One region of the Paeniglutamicibacter sulfureus genome, then DNA from elsewhere that is predicted to be linked to it. Evidence: riboswitches for the same ligand, from Rfam matches in the RefSeq annotation. Region 1 holds a riboswitch; the other holds the start of a gene.
What was found. A riboswitch is a leader RNA that binds a small molecule or an ion and turns the genes downstream of it on or off. The one in region 1 is predicted to bind S-adenosylmethionine.
Positions count from the first base shown of each region.

Region 2: it holds a riboswitch for S-adenosylmethionine, as region 1 does, so the genes downstream of both, ABD687_RS17295 (hypothetical protein) here and ABD687_RS13540 (flavin reductase family protein) in region 1, are expected to answer to the same signal.

Region 1 covers NZ_BAAAWO010000001.1:2,960,419-2,965,428, forward strand. The annotation lists gene dnaB (replicative DNA helicase) at 1-342, opposite strand, end outside; gene ABD687_RS13535 (DUF1801 domain-containing protein) at 858-1,283, shown strand; gene ABD687_RS13540 (flavin reductase family protein) at 1,378-1,887, opposite strand; SAM riboswitch class IV at 1,955-2,067, opposite strand; gene ABD687_RS13545 (dihydrofolate reductase family protein) at 2,311-2,937, opposite strand; gene rplI (50S ribosomal protein L9) at 3,151-3,606, opposite strand; gene rpsR (30S ribosomal protein S18) at 3,622-3,861, opposite strand; gene ABD687_RS13560 (single-stranded DNA-binding protein) at 3,924-4,517, opposite strand; gene rpsF (30S ribosomal protein S6) at 4,562-4,867, opposite strand.
Region 2 covers NZ_BAAAWO010000001.1:3,814,857-3,819,866, forward strand. The annotation lists gene ABD687_RS17280 (sugar phosphate isomerase/epimerase family protein) at 1-56, shown strand, start outside; gene ABD687_RS17285 (DUF222 domain-containing protein) at 174-1,580, opposite strand; gene ABD687_RS17290 (VIT1/CCC1 transporter family protein) at 1,776-2,879, opposite strand; gene ABD687_RS17295 (hypothetical protein) at 3,120-3,392, opposite strand; SAM riboswitch class IV at 3,411-3,522, opposite strand; gene ABD687_RS17300 (DinB family protein) at 3,535-4,113, opposite strand; gene ABD687_RS17305 (sodium:solute symporter family protein) at 4,241-5,010, opposite strand, start outside.

The sequences.
Region 1 (5,010 bases):
GCCGGCGTTGGCAGCGGTGGGCACGGACTGGATGAGCGTGTGCAGGTAGGCCGGACCGCCAATCCGGGTGATCTCGCCGCGCTTGGTCAAAAGGTCCGAGACCGTAACGGCGTCGGCCGGCTCACCGCGGCCGTAGAGGTCGATGATGGCCTCGTAGATGGCCTCGTGCGCCGGGCGATAGAAGTCCAGTCCCCGCAGCACCTCCACGCAGTCCGCGATGGCATCCTTGGACAGCATCATGCCGCCCAGTACGCTTTGCTCGGCTACGAGGTCCTGCGGCGGGGTGCGTCCATAGTCCGATCCATGTGAATCGGAGCTGGTTTCGGTGCTGGCTAGCGACACGGGTTTTTCCCTTCAAGCTGCGCGGGTTCCCAAGTTTTCCGCATCATTACCTATTCAGTGTCTCAAGGAGCACGGACGATTCGTTAGGTTCAAACTCACACGTGCCGTAGGGCACCGCGAACCTGTGGAAATAGGTGGGGAACACTGTCACCATAGACCTGTTTTCCCACAAACCCAACACGGTTATCCACAGGCCGTGTGGATAACCTGTGAACCTTGCGGCGTGTTGTGTGCACAGTCTGGGGAGAACATTGTGGATTACACCAATTTCCTCTCCACAATAAGACTTTGACTAGGCATTATGTAGATCAACCCCTGTGGATACAAAGTATTTATCCACATCCTCTACACGCGGAAAAGTCGGTTATACACACAAAAACCCCGGGATTCCGGGCTTGGATTGGCCACCATTTCATAGTTACCCACAAGCTATCCACAGACACGCCGGAACTTCCCGCGGATCTGGGGATATCGGGGATTGATGGAGATCACCAACGACTGACATACTGGGCCGCATGAGCGCCAACAAGACCGCACCGACAGCCGTTGACCCGGCTCAATTCATATCGGCAGTGTCACACCCGACTAGGCGCGCGGATGCCGAGGTCTTGCTCCGGATGATGGAAGAGGTCAGCGGAGAGCCCGCGGTTATGTGGGGCCCGACAATCGTTGGGTTCGGCAGCTACCACTACAAGTACGAATCGGGGCGCGAAGGGGATGCCAGTGCCATCGGCTTCTCCCCGAGGGCGGCGAACCTTGCCCTCTACGGGCTGACCATTGCACCGACCGCCGGCCCCCTATTGGAGAAATTGGGCAAGTGCAAACGCGGGGCATCGTGCCTCTATGTGAACAAGCTTGCCGACGTCGACCTGGACGTACTCGCCCGGCTTGCCCGTGACGGCTACCGGTACATGACTGGCGTGGTGCACCACTCGTCTTAGGAAAACGTGTTGGCAAAGGCAAAGGGCTCAGTCCCCGTGGCATCGAATCATGGATTCGGTACCACGGAGGCTGAGCCCTCGCATTTCAGGTTCCCTAGGAGACCAGCTGTTCGGCATCCAGGCGACGGAATGCCGAACCGTGGAACACCAGCGGTGAGTGGGCGTTGTCGTGCGTCTGGTGGCCGTGCACGCGCAGCAGCACCACATGGTGGTCGCCTGCAGGAACCTCTTGCTCGACGGAGCAATCGAGCCACAGGGTGGCGTCATGCAGGAACAGCGCACCCTCATCGGTCGAATCAAGACGAAGCCCGGCGAACCTGTCCCCCGACTTTGAAGCGATCTGCCGGCACACGCCCTCGTTCTTTTCGCTGAGCACTGAAACCCCGATCCGCCCGTTGGTGCGCACCAACGGCCAGGTCTTCGAGGTGTTCTGGACAGCAAACATCACCAGCGGCGGATCCATGGAGACGCCAACCGTAAAGGACGAGGCAATGATTCCCTGCGGTTGCCCGTCAACGATGGCGCAGAGTGCGGCAATGCCGGATGGATGCTGGGCAAAGACGTTGCGCAGGGTGTCGGGGGTGAGGTCAGAGGTGAGTGTCATGGTGCTCAATCCTTCGGCTTCGGCCCACCATCGCGGTGCGTGCTACACACGCGCCAACCAACGAGGTGTGCGGTACTTGCCTCCGGGGTTCCGGTAGGCCGAATCATCACCTGGAGCACCCCACTACCGTGAGAGGGTTGCCGGCCAACGGGCCAGGGCCTTACGTTGACACTCTTGATTCTTCACCAACGTTAGAAGAAATAATTACGTCTCGTCAAAGTTTGTTTCGACATACGAAGTCACGAAGAGTAAGAATCGAAGATTGTGCGATCATTTGCCTCGATGGTGCCACAGTTGCCCGAGACGCCCGCATTCGTTCCCGAACGCGTGGACGACAGCTCTGGGGCCGAAGAAGACGATGACATGGCCCGGAATTATGGTTGGCATACGTGCCACAAACGCGGTGGCCGGCACCTCTTCCACCTACGAGAGGTCCGAAACTCCCGTATAAGTCGCATAGGACGCATCGCCGATGCGCTCGTAGACCAGGATGGCAAGCCCGCCCGGGGTGCTCGTGGTGCTGGAGAGCCGAAGTCCTGTGGGTGCGCCTCCCTCCGGGAAGAGTCGCCTTCCATGGCCAAGGACCACCGGCGCCACCACCAGTCGCAGCTCGTCAATCAGCCCCTCGGCGAGCAATGAAGCGGCAAGCCTGGCGCTCCCGTGGATCTGCAGCTCCTTGCCGGGGCGCGCCTTGAGGTCGGCAACCCGGGTCGCCACGTCACCGGAGAGGATGGTGGTTGGATCCCAGGTTCCCTCGCCAAGCGTTTGCGAGGCCACGTACTTGGGCAGGGAGTTCATGAGCACCGTGAAGGGGTCGTCCGGGTCGGTGATTTGCGGCCAGTCCCTGGCAAATGCCTCATAGGTGCGGCGGCCAAGCAGCAGCCCGTCCGCTTCGCCGAGCCATTGCGCGGCCTGTTCGATGAAGGCCTCGTCCATGTGCGGGACGAACCATCCGCCCTGGGTGAATCCGTCGGTGGTGTCTTCCTCGGGAGACCCGGGGCCTTGCGACACCCCGTCGAGACTCACAAACTCCGTTAATACCAGCTTCATGACCGCGCCTTCTCGCTTGTTTGGCTGCCCTTTCCCGGGATTCGACGTGGCAGTCCATCCAGGAGGGCACTGCCCCATTTGGCCAAGCTACTCGACGGGAACGCCCGGCGCCAGACCCGATGCACCAGAGGAGGCCTTAAACCACTATGGACCCCGCCGAGGGCGGGGTCCACAGTGGTTTGCCGTCACACAAGACGGCGGGTGCACAAGGAATTACTTCTTTGCGGCAACAACCTGCAGTGAAACGGTTGCGGAGACATCGGTGTGCAGACGCACGGTCGCGGTGTAGTTACCCGTCGACTTGATGTGGTCGTTGATCTCGATGTTGCGCTTGTCGATCGCGCCAACGCCGGCGGCTGCAACAGCCTTGGCGATGTCGTCGGTCTTCACGGTGCCGAAGAGGCGACCGGTAGCGCCGGCCTTGACGGTCAGCTTGACCGGCTTGGCGGAAAGCGAAGCGGCAAGTGCCTTGGCGTCTTCCAGGGAAGCAACGGCGCGAGCAGCACGGGCGGCCTTGATCGACTCAACCTGCTTCTCACCGCCCTTGGTCCAGGTGATGCCAAAGGCGCGCGGGAGAAGGTAGTTACGTGCGTAACCGTCCTTCACCTCAACGATGTCGCCTGCGGCACCGAGGCCGGTAACTTCGTGGGTCAGAATGAGCTTTGCCATGTTGGTATACCTTCCTTAGCCGCGGCCAGCGCCGGAGTAAGGCAGCAAGGCTACTTCACGCGCGTTCTTGATGGCCTGTGCGATCTTGCGCTGTTCCTGTACGGAAACACCGGTAACGCGACGGGCGCGGATCTTTCCGCGATCGGAAATGAACTTGCGCAGCAATGCTACGTCCTTGTAGTCGATGACAGTGATGTCAGCGGCCTTCAAGGGGTTGGACTTTGGTTTGGGCTTACGGAGTTCAGCCTTAGCCATCGTGGAGCTCCTTTATCAGGTGGAGCCCGCAGAATTTTCTGCGGGATGGTGAATAATTTTGTTTAGAAGGGTGGTTCGTCGGAACCCGGGTTGCCCCATCCGCCGTTGTTTCCTCCGGCAGGAGCACCCCATGGATCGTTCGCCGGTGCATTCCAGCCGCCGCCGGAGTTTCCGCCAGCGTTGCCGCCACCGAATCCACCGCCGCCGCCTTGGTTGCCACCGCTGAAGCCGCCGGCATTTGCGCCTGCGTTCTGTTGGCCACCAAAGCCACCACCACCGCCGGCGCCGGAGCGCTGGGTGCGGGTGACCTTTGCGGAAGCGTAACGCAGCGACGGGCCGATTTCATCGACCTCAAGCTCGGTGACGTTACGCTTTTCGCCTTCCTTTGTTTCGTAGGAACGCGACTTGAGGCGGCCCTGGGCGATGACGCGCATGCCCTTGGTCAACGTCTCGGCGACGTTTTCGGCAGCCTCACGCCACACCGACGCACGGAGGAACAGCGTGTCGCCGTCCTTCCATTCATTGGTCTGGCGGTCGAAGGTTCGCGGGGTCGAAGCAATGGTGAAGTTCGCCACTGCCGATCCTGACGGGGTGAAACGCAGTTCCGGGTCAGCGGTCAAATTACCAATAACCGTAATGACTGTCTCGCCTGCCATTGGAGCCTCCTAAAGTGTTGTTCTACGAAGATCGAAGAGCAGAATTACTCTGCAACGACCTTTGCCTCTTCCGGGCGGGTGATCTTGGTGCGCATGATGGTCTCATTGAGGCCCAGCTGGCGATCAAGCTCTGCGGAAGTAGCGGGGGTGGCGGTGAAGTTAACTACCGCGTAAATGGCCTCATTCTTCTTCTGAATGTCGTAGGCCAGGCGGCGACGGCCCCAGATGTCAACGTTCTCGATGGTTCCACCATCGTTACGGACAACATCGAGGAACTTACCGAGGGTTGGTTCAACGGTTCGCTCGTCGACCTCGGGGTCGATCAGCACCATCAATTCATAAGCACGCATGTGAACCCACCTCCTTTGGGCTAAACGGTCACGGCATTTCCGCAACAGGAGGTTCTTTGCATTTGCTGTCGCCACAACCCGATTGCCGGGCGCGGCAGAAACAGCCTCAACCATTCTAGCGGAAAATCACTGCCGCGCCCGAC
Region 2 (5,010 bases), 850 kb from region 1:
GCGCCGCGGCCAAGACCGATGTCCGCGCCTCGATCGACTTCCTGCTGGGGTTGTAGGCGCTCGCCGACTTATTCAGGGCCTCCTGCAGCCCTGGGCCCATGGGTGTGCCGGGGATGCGTGGCTGCATCCCCGGTGGCGTTGGGTGTGGATTTCCCGCCCGTGGCGGCGGGCGGCTAAATCCGCTGGGGTGGCCGGCGACTGCCGGTGCCGGGCCGCGGTGGCGGGGCCGTGGAGGTGTAGCTGTGGCCGCTCGGGGTGGTGATTTTGAAGGAATGGCGGCCTCGTCCGGGCAGAGGCTCCTCGTGCCATCCGGGCGCTTCCTTGGTCCGGTTGCATGTTCGACAGCGGCCAGAACCATTGATCTCGGTGGTCTTCCCGTTGCGGCGAACCTGCACGACGTGGTCGAGTTCCTCGATGCGGCCGTTGCAGTGAGGGGTGCGGCAGCGTTGGTCGCGGAGGGTGATGAAGCGCTTGAGGTTTCCGGCGAAGCTGCGGGCGGCCGAATCCATCGCGACCAATTTGCCGGTGTCCGGGGCTGCATAGAGGCGCCGGTACCAGGTGTTCAGTGGGTGCTCTGGGTCGCCGGCCACCAGTGACCGGGCCCTGGTGGCGCTGATGTATCCGTGGCCCGGGATCAGTGCCGGTTCATCACTGGCACCGGTGAGGCTTTCCGGGTCCATCATCAGCAACAGCTCCACCGGCCTGGAGCCGGTGGCCTTGGTGTCGGTGATCGCCTCGAAGACGGTGTCTGCCGCGACCTGGGCGTTGGTGCGGTCGTCCCCGGGCTTCCGGGGGCGTTCCATTTCGCGGTTGAGGACCTGCAGGATGGGAACGCCCTGGTCCAGCGGGAAGTCACCGACGATCCGCACGGTGTTTTCGTTCACCTGGTAGCCGCTGACATACCGCTTCTCGGTGGCGTCTTCTTCCTCTTGTTCGGCGGTTTCAGGTTCAAGGACGAGGGCCCAGTAGTCGACCAGCTCACGCAGCGACGCAGTTCCGGCCTCGAAGCAGGTGTGGGTGTCCTCCCACAGCAGCTCGTCGATCATTCTCCGGTTTTCGATCTTGAGGCTCCGGGTGCCGCTGATTACCACGTGCGCCTGGTCCCAAGTCATGATGCCGCGGCGCAGCCCCTGGTGGCAGTGTGGCAGGTCTTCGGCAAGTATCCGGAAGTCGTTCGTGCGTTTGGTTCCGCTTTTCGGGGACAAATGCAGCATCAGGGCTACGTCCCCGCTTGAGCCCCATGCGGGGTTTTTCTCCCTGACCCCGGCGCGCTGTCGATCGGCGACCAAGGAATCCTGGTAGGCGACGCTGTGGTCGGCCTGCTTCGCCGTGGCGGCGCATTTCAAGGTTTCCAGTGCGCCGACGGCGGTCACCGCCTCATGGGTTCCTGTCAGTACCGGGGCTCCGTTCACCGCGGCGGCCAGGGACAGGATCCCGTCGGTGCCGGTGCGGGCCAAGTGTTCGGCAACCAGTGCGTCCATGTCCGCCCCGTCGTGCAATAGCGCATCGTAGCCCAGGTCCCTGACGGCACCACCGGTGGTGCCGTCAGAAGGGGTACCGCTCGATGACGTCGTTGCCATACTTCAATTTTAGAACCAGTAGCCGACAATTGGAAGATATTTTCATGAATATTAGAAACTATGTTCTAGTAAGGATCGTGGGCGACTGCGTTCCCGGCGAGTGCCATCCCGTTCGGGCACAGCGAGGAAAGAGTGCCGCCGGATCCCCGATCCATGAAAGTGGCGGCACGTGCCAGTGTCCCTGCAGTGGTGCCGCTAAGCCACGGAGCTGCCGAAGAGCAGTCCGAGGACGTAGGTGACCGCCGCGGCGCCCAGGCCGATGGCCAGCTGGCGCAGTCCGCGCTTGGCCGGGGATGCGCCGGAAAGCAAGCCGACCACGCCGCCGGTGGCCAGCAGGGCGATGCCCACCAGCACGGCGGAGAGCAGGATCGCGGGGGTGCCGTCCATGCCGAAAATGAACGGAAGGATCGGGATGACCGCCCCGGAGGCAAAGAAGCAGAAGGACGCGGAAGCCGCACCCATGGCGGAGCCGATTTCCTCGTGTTCCCGGCTATCGGCGGCAACCGTGAGCTCGGACCGGAGCGACGTGGAGGGGTTGCAGTCGCAGGAGTAGATGCCCATGCGTTCGGCGGCCCGGTGTGCTGCGTCCTCGTCGCTCATGCCGCGGGCCTTGTAGACCAATACCAGCTCGTTGGCATCCAGATCGAGGTCCGGCGCCGCGGCCAGGGTCACCTCCGTGGGCTTGGAAGCCGAGAGCAGCTCGCGCTGGGAACGCACCGAGACGTATTCGCCCGCGGCCATCGACAGGGCCCCGGCCAGCAGCCCGGCAATGCCGGAGAAGAGCACGAAGGAGGTTGCCACGCCCGTGGCGCCGATGCCCATGACCAAGGCCAGGTTGGACACCAGGCCGTCGTTGGCGCCGAAGACCGCCGCCCGGAAGTTGCCCGAAAGCCGGTTGCGGCCGCGGGTGGCCAGGCCGCGCACGACCTCCTCGTGGACGAGTTCGTCGGCGGCCATCTGGCGGCTGGCATCGGTGTCTGCGGCATAGGGGGAGTTGCCCTCGGCACGCTGGGCCAGGGCCAGGACGAAGACCGAACCGAAGTGCCGGGCCAGGAAGCGGAGCATGGTGCGCCGGATCGAGGGCCGGGTGCGCTTGTCGGCGTTCTCGCCCAGCAGCGAGCGCCAGTGTTCCTCGTGTCGGGTTTCGGCGGCTGCCAGTCCCAGCAGGACTGCGCGTTCCTCACCCTGGCGCTTGTTGGCCAGTTCGCGGTAGACCGCGCCTTCGGCGATTTCGTCGGCCAGGTACTGGCGCCAGCGCTTGATCTGGGCGTGAGTGGGGGTCGGCGCTTGTTGCGTCATGCTCTCATCCTCATGTGGGCGTTCACGGCCTCGGGAGGCCATGCGATGGGGAGGCCCAGCAGGATTTCTTTTTGGGTACGTTGAGCCTCGGGCCACCAATGTGTGGACCGAAGGTCTCGTTCGCCCGGGCCGGGCTGGATTGCCCGTGGCCCCGGGTGGATTGCCGGGTTACAACGCTGTAACCAGTATGTCGACGCACCGCTGTCCCGCCGTGCCGGCGGGTCTGGGAACTACTCCCCTTCAACCCACGAGTGTAGCCGTTGGCAGGACAAGTGAAAATTCGTTGAGACTAAAAAACAACGCCTGTCCGGCGGGCTTTCCGGCCCGGGGGATGCGCACCGACAGCTCCCTCGCGCGGGCGTCGAAGCGCGGCAAGCCGACGGCATTGGCCAGGGCCGCGGCCAGCGAAGGTGCGTCCGCAACGTGGTAGCTGTGCCAGGAACCGGCAAGGCGCAGCTCGACGACCGCACGGTGGACATCGAGCAGGGGCAAAACGGGGATGGAAGGTGCCATGTGGGGGCGAAAGCCTTTCGTGAGCTCTTGCCGGGGCCAAGTGGTCCGCGACCGCTTCTTCATCCGAACCACCCATGAACCTGGGGTTGGTGCGCGTCTGAGTCGGAGCTTGCCGACGCGTCTCGTGAAGCTGTGGTCCACTTTACCGTGATTCGGAGGCCCGCAAGATATTTGCGTGCAATTGCGTCCAGGCAACGGGGTCGTAGGGAGGAATGTTGGTGTTGTCCCGGCGCATTCCGGTGGAACCGTCGATGAGCTCCCGCACGATGTCGGCATGGCCCGCATGGCGTGCGGTCTCCACGTTCATGTGCAGCAGCAGGCGCCCGAGCGTGGTGTCGCGTTTCTCCGGCACCCACCAGGAAACCGTGGCCGGTGCATCCAGGGGGAGGGCTGCGATGTTGTGGTTTGCTGCGGCGATGGCGCGGCGGTAGAAATCGAGGATCTCGGAGCAGGGGACATCGGCGGGCACCCACATGTCGGCGCTGACTTCCGGATCGGCCATCAGCGCGTCGTGGCGTTCATCCTCGACCGTGAACCCGAGGCATTCGACGAAGTAGCCGTACTCGACGGTGGCCAGATGCTGGATCAGGCCCAGGATGTTGGTGCCCGTCCCGACCATGGGGCGGGTCATTTCCTGCTCGCTGAGCCCCTCGACCTTCCAGAGCATGGCTTCGCGCGTGCTGTCCAGGTACGTGGTGAGGTGGTCCTTGAGATTGTCCATGCGGCCCAGCCTAGGAGCGACGGGGCCCGCCGGGGAAGGGCTGCGGCGAAAGGAAGGAGCCCGTCTTCGCGCGCAGTGCGCGGAGACGGGCTCCCTTCGGGATGCGGTCCGTGCCGTGAATCCGGTGCTAGCGGCCGGCGACCTCGGTGATTTCCGCGCCCTCGGCGTCGGCATGGCCGGCGACCCGGGCGTTCCAGCGGGTGATGACCGCCGCGGAGGTGGGTCGCGTGATCAGGGAGACCACGATGAAGGTCAGTGCCGAGGCAATCAATCCGAAGTAGATTGGCTCGTTCGCGTAGATGCCGTCAAAGCGCTGTTCGGCCTGGATTTCCAGGACGATCATGGTGCCCAAGGTGACAATGGTTCCGGCAGCCATCGAGGCGGCGGCCCCCAGCCCATTCCCGCGCTTCCAGACCAGCCCGCCGATGATGGCCACCAGCAGGCCGCCCACCAGGATGTCGTAGGCAATGGTCAGTGCCGCGACCACGTCGGAGACCATGATGGCCAGCACGATCGAGACAATGCCCAGCAGCAGCACCCAGATGCGGTTGGCACGCACGTCGTGCTCCGGGTTTTCGTTGGTGTTCACCTTCACGTGCCTGCCGAACCAGCTGGCCACGAACGGGGTGACGTCGGTGCGGGCCACTGTGGCAGCGGCAATCAGCGCGCCGGAGGCAGTGGACATCATGGCTGCCACAGCGGCTGCCAGCACCAGTCCGCCGACGGCGACGGGCAGCAGCTGAGTGGCGACCTCCGCGTAGACCACGTCCTTGTTGGTGTCAGCGCCGATGATCTCCGGCAAGGCGACCTTGGCGGCCATGCCGATGATGGCGCCGGCTGCCCCGTAGAGCACGCAGTAGATGCCGGCGGTGGTGCCGCCCCAGCGGGCCACCTTCG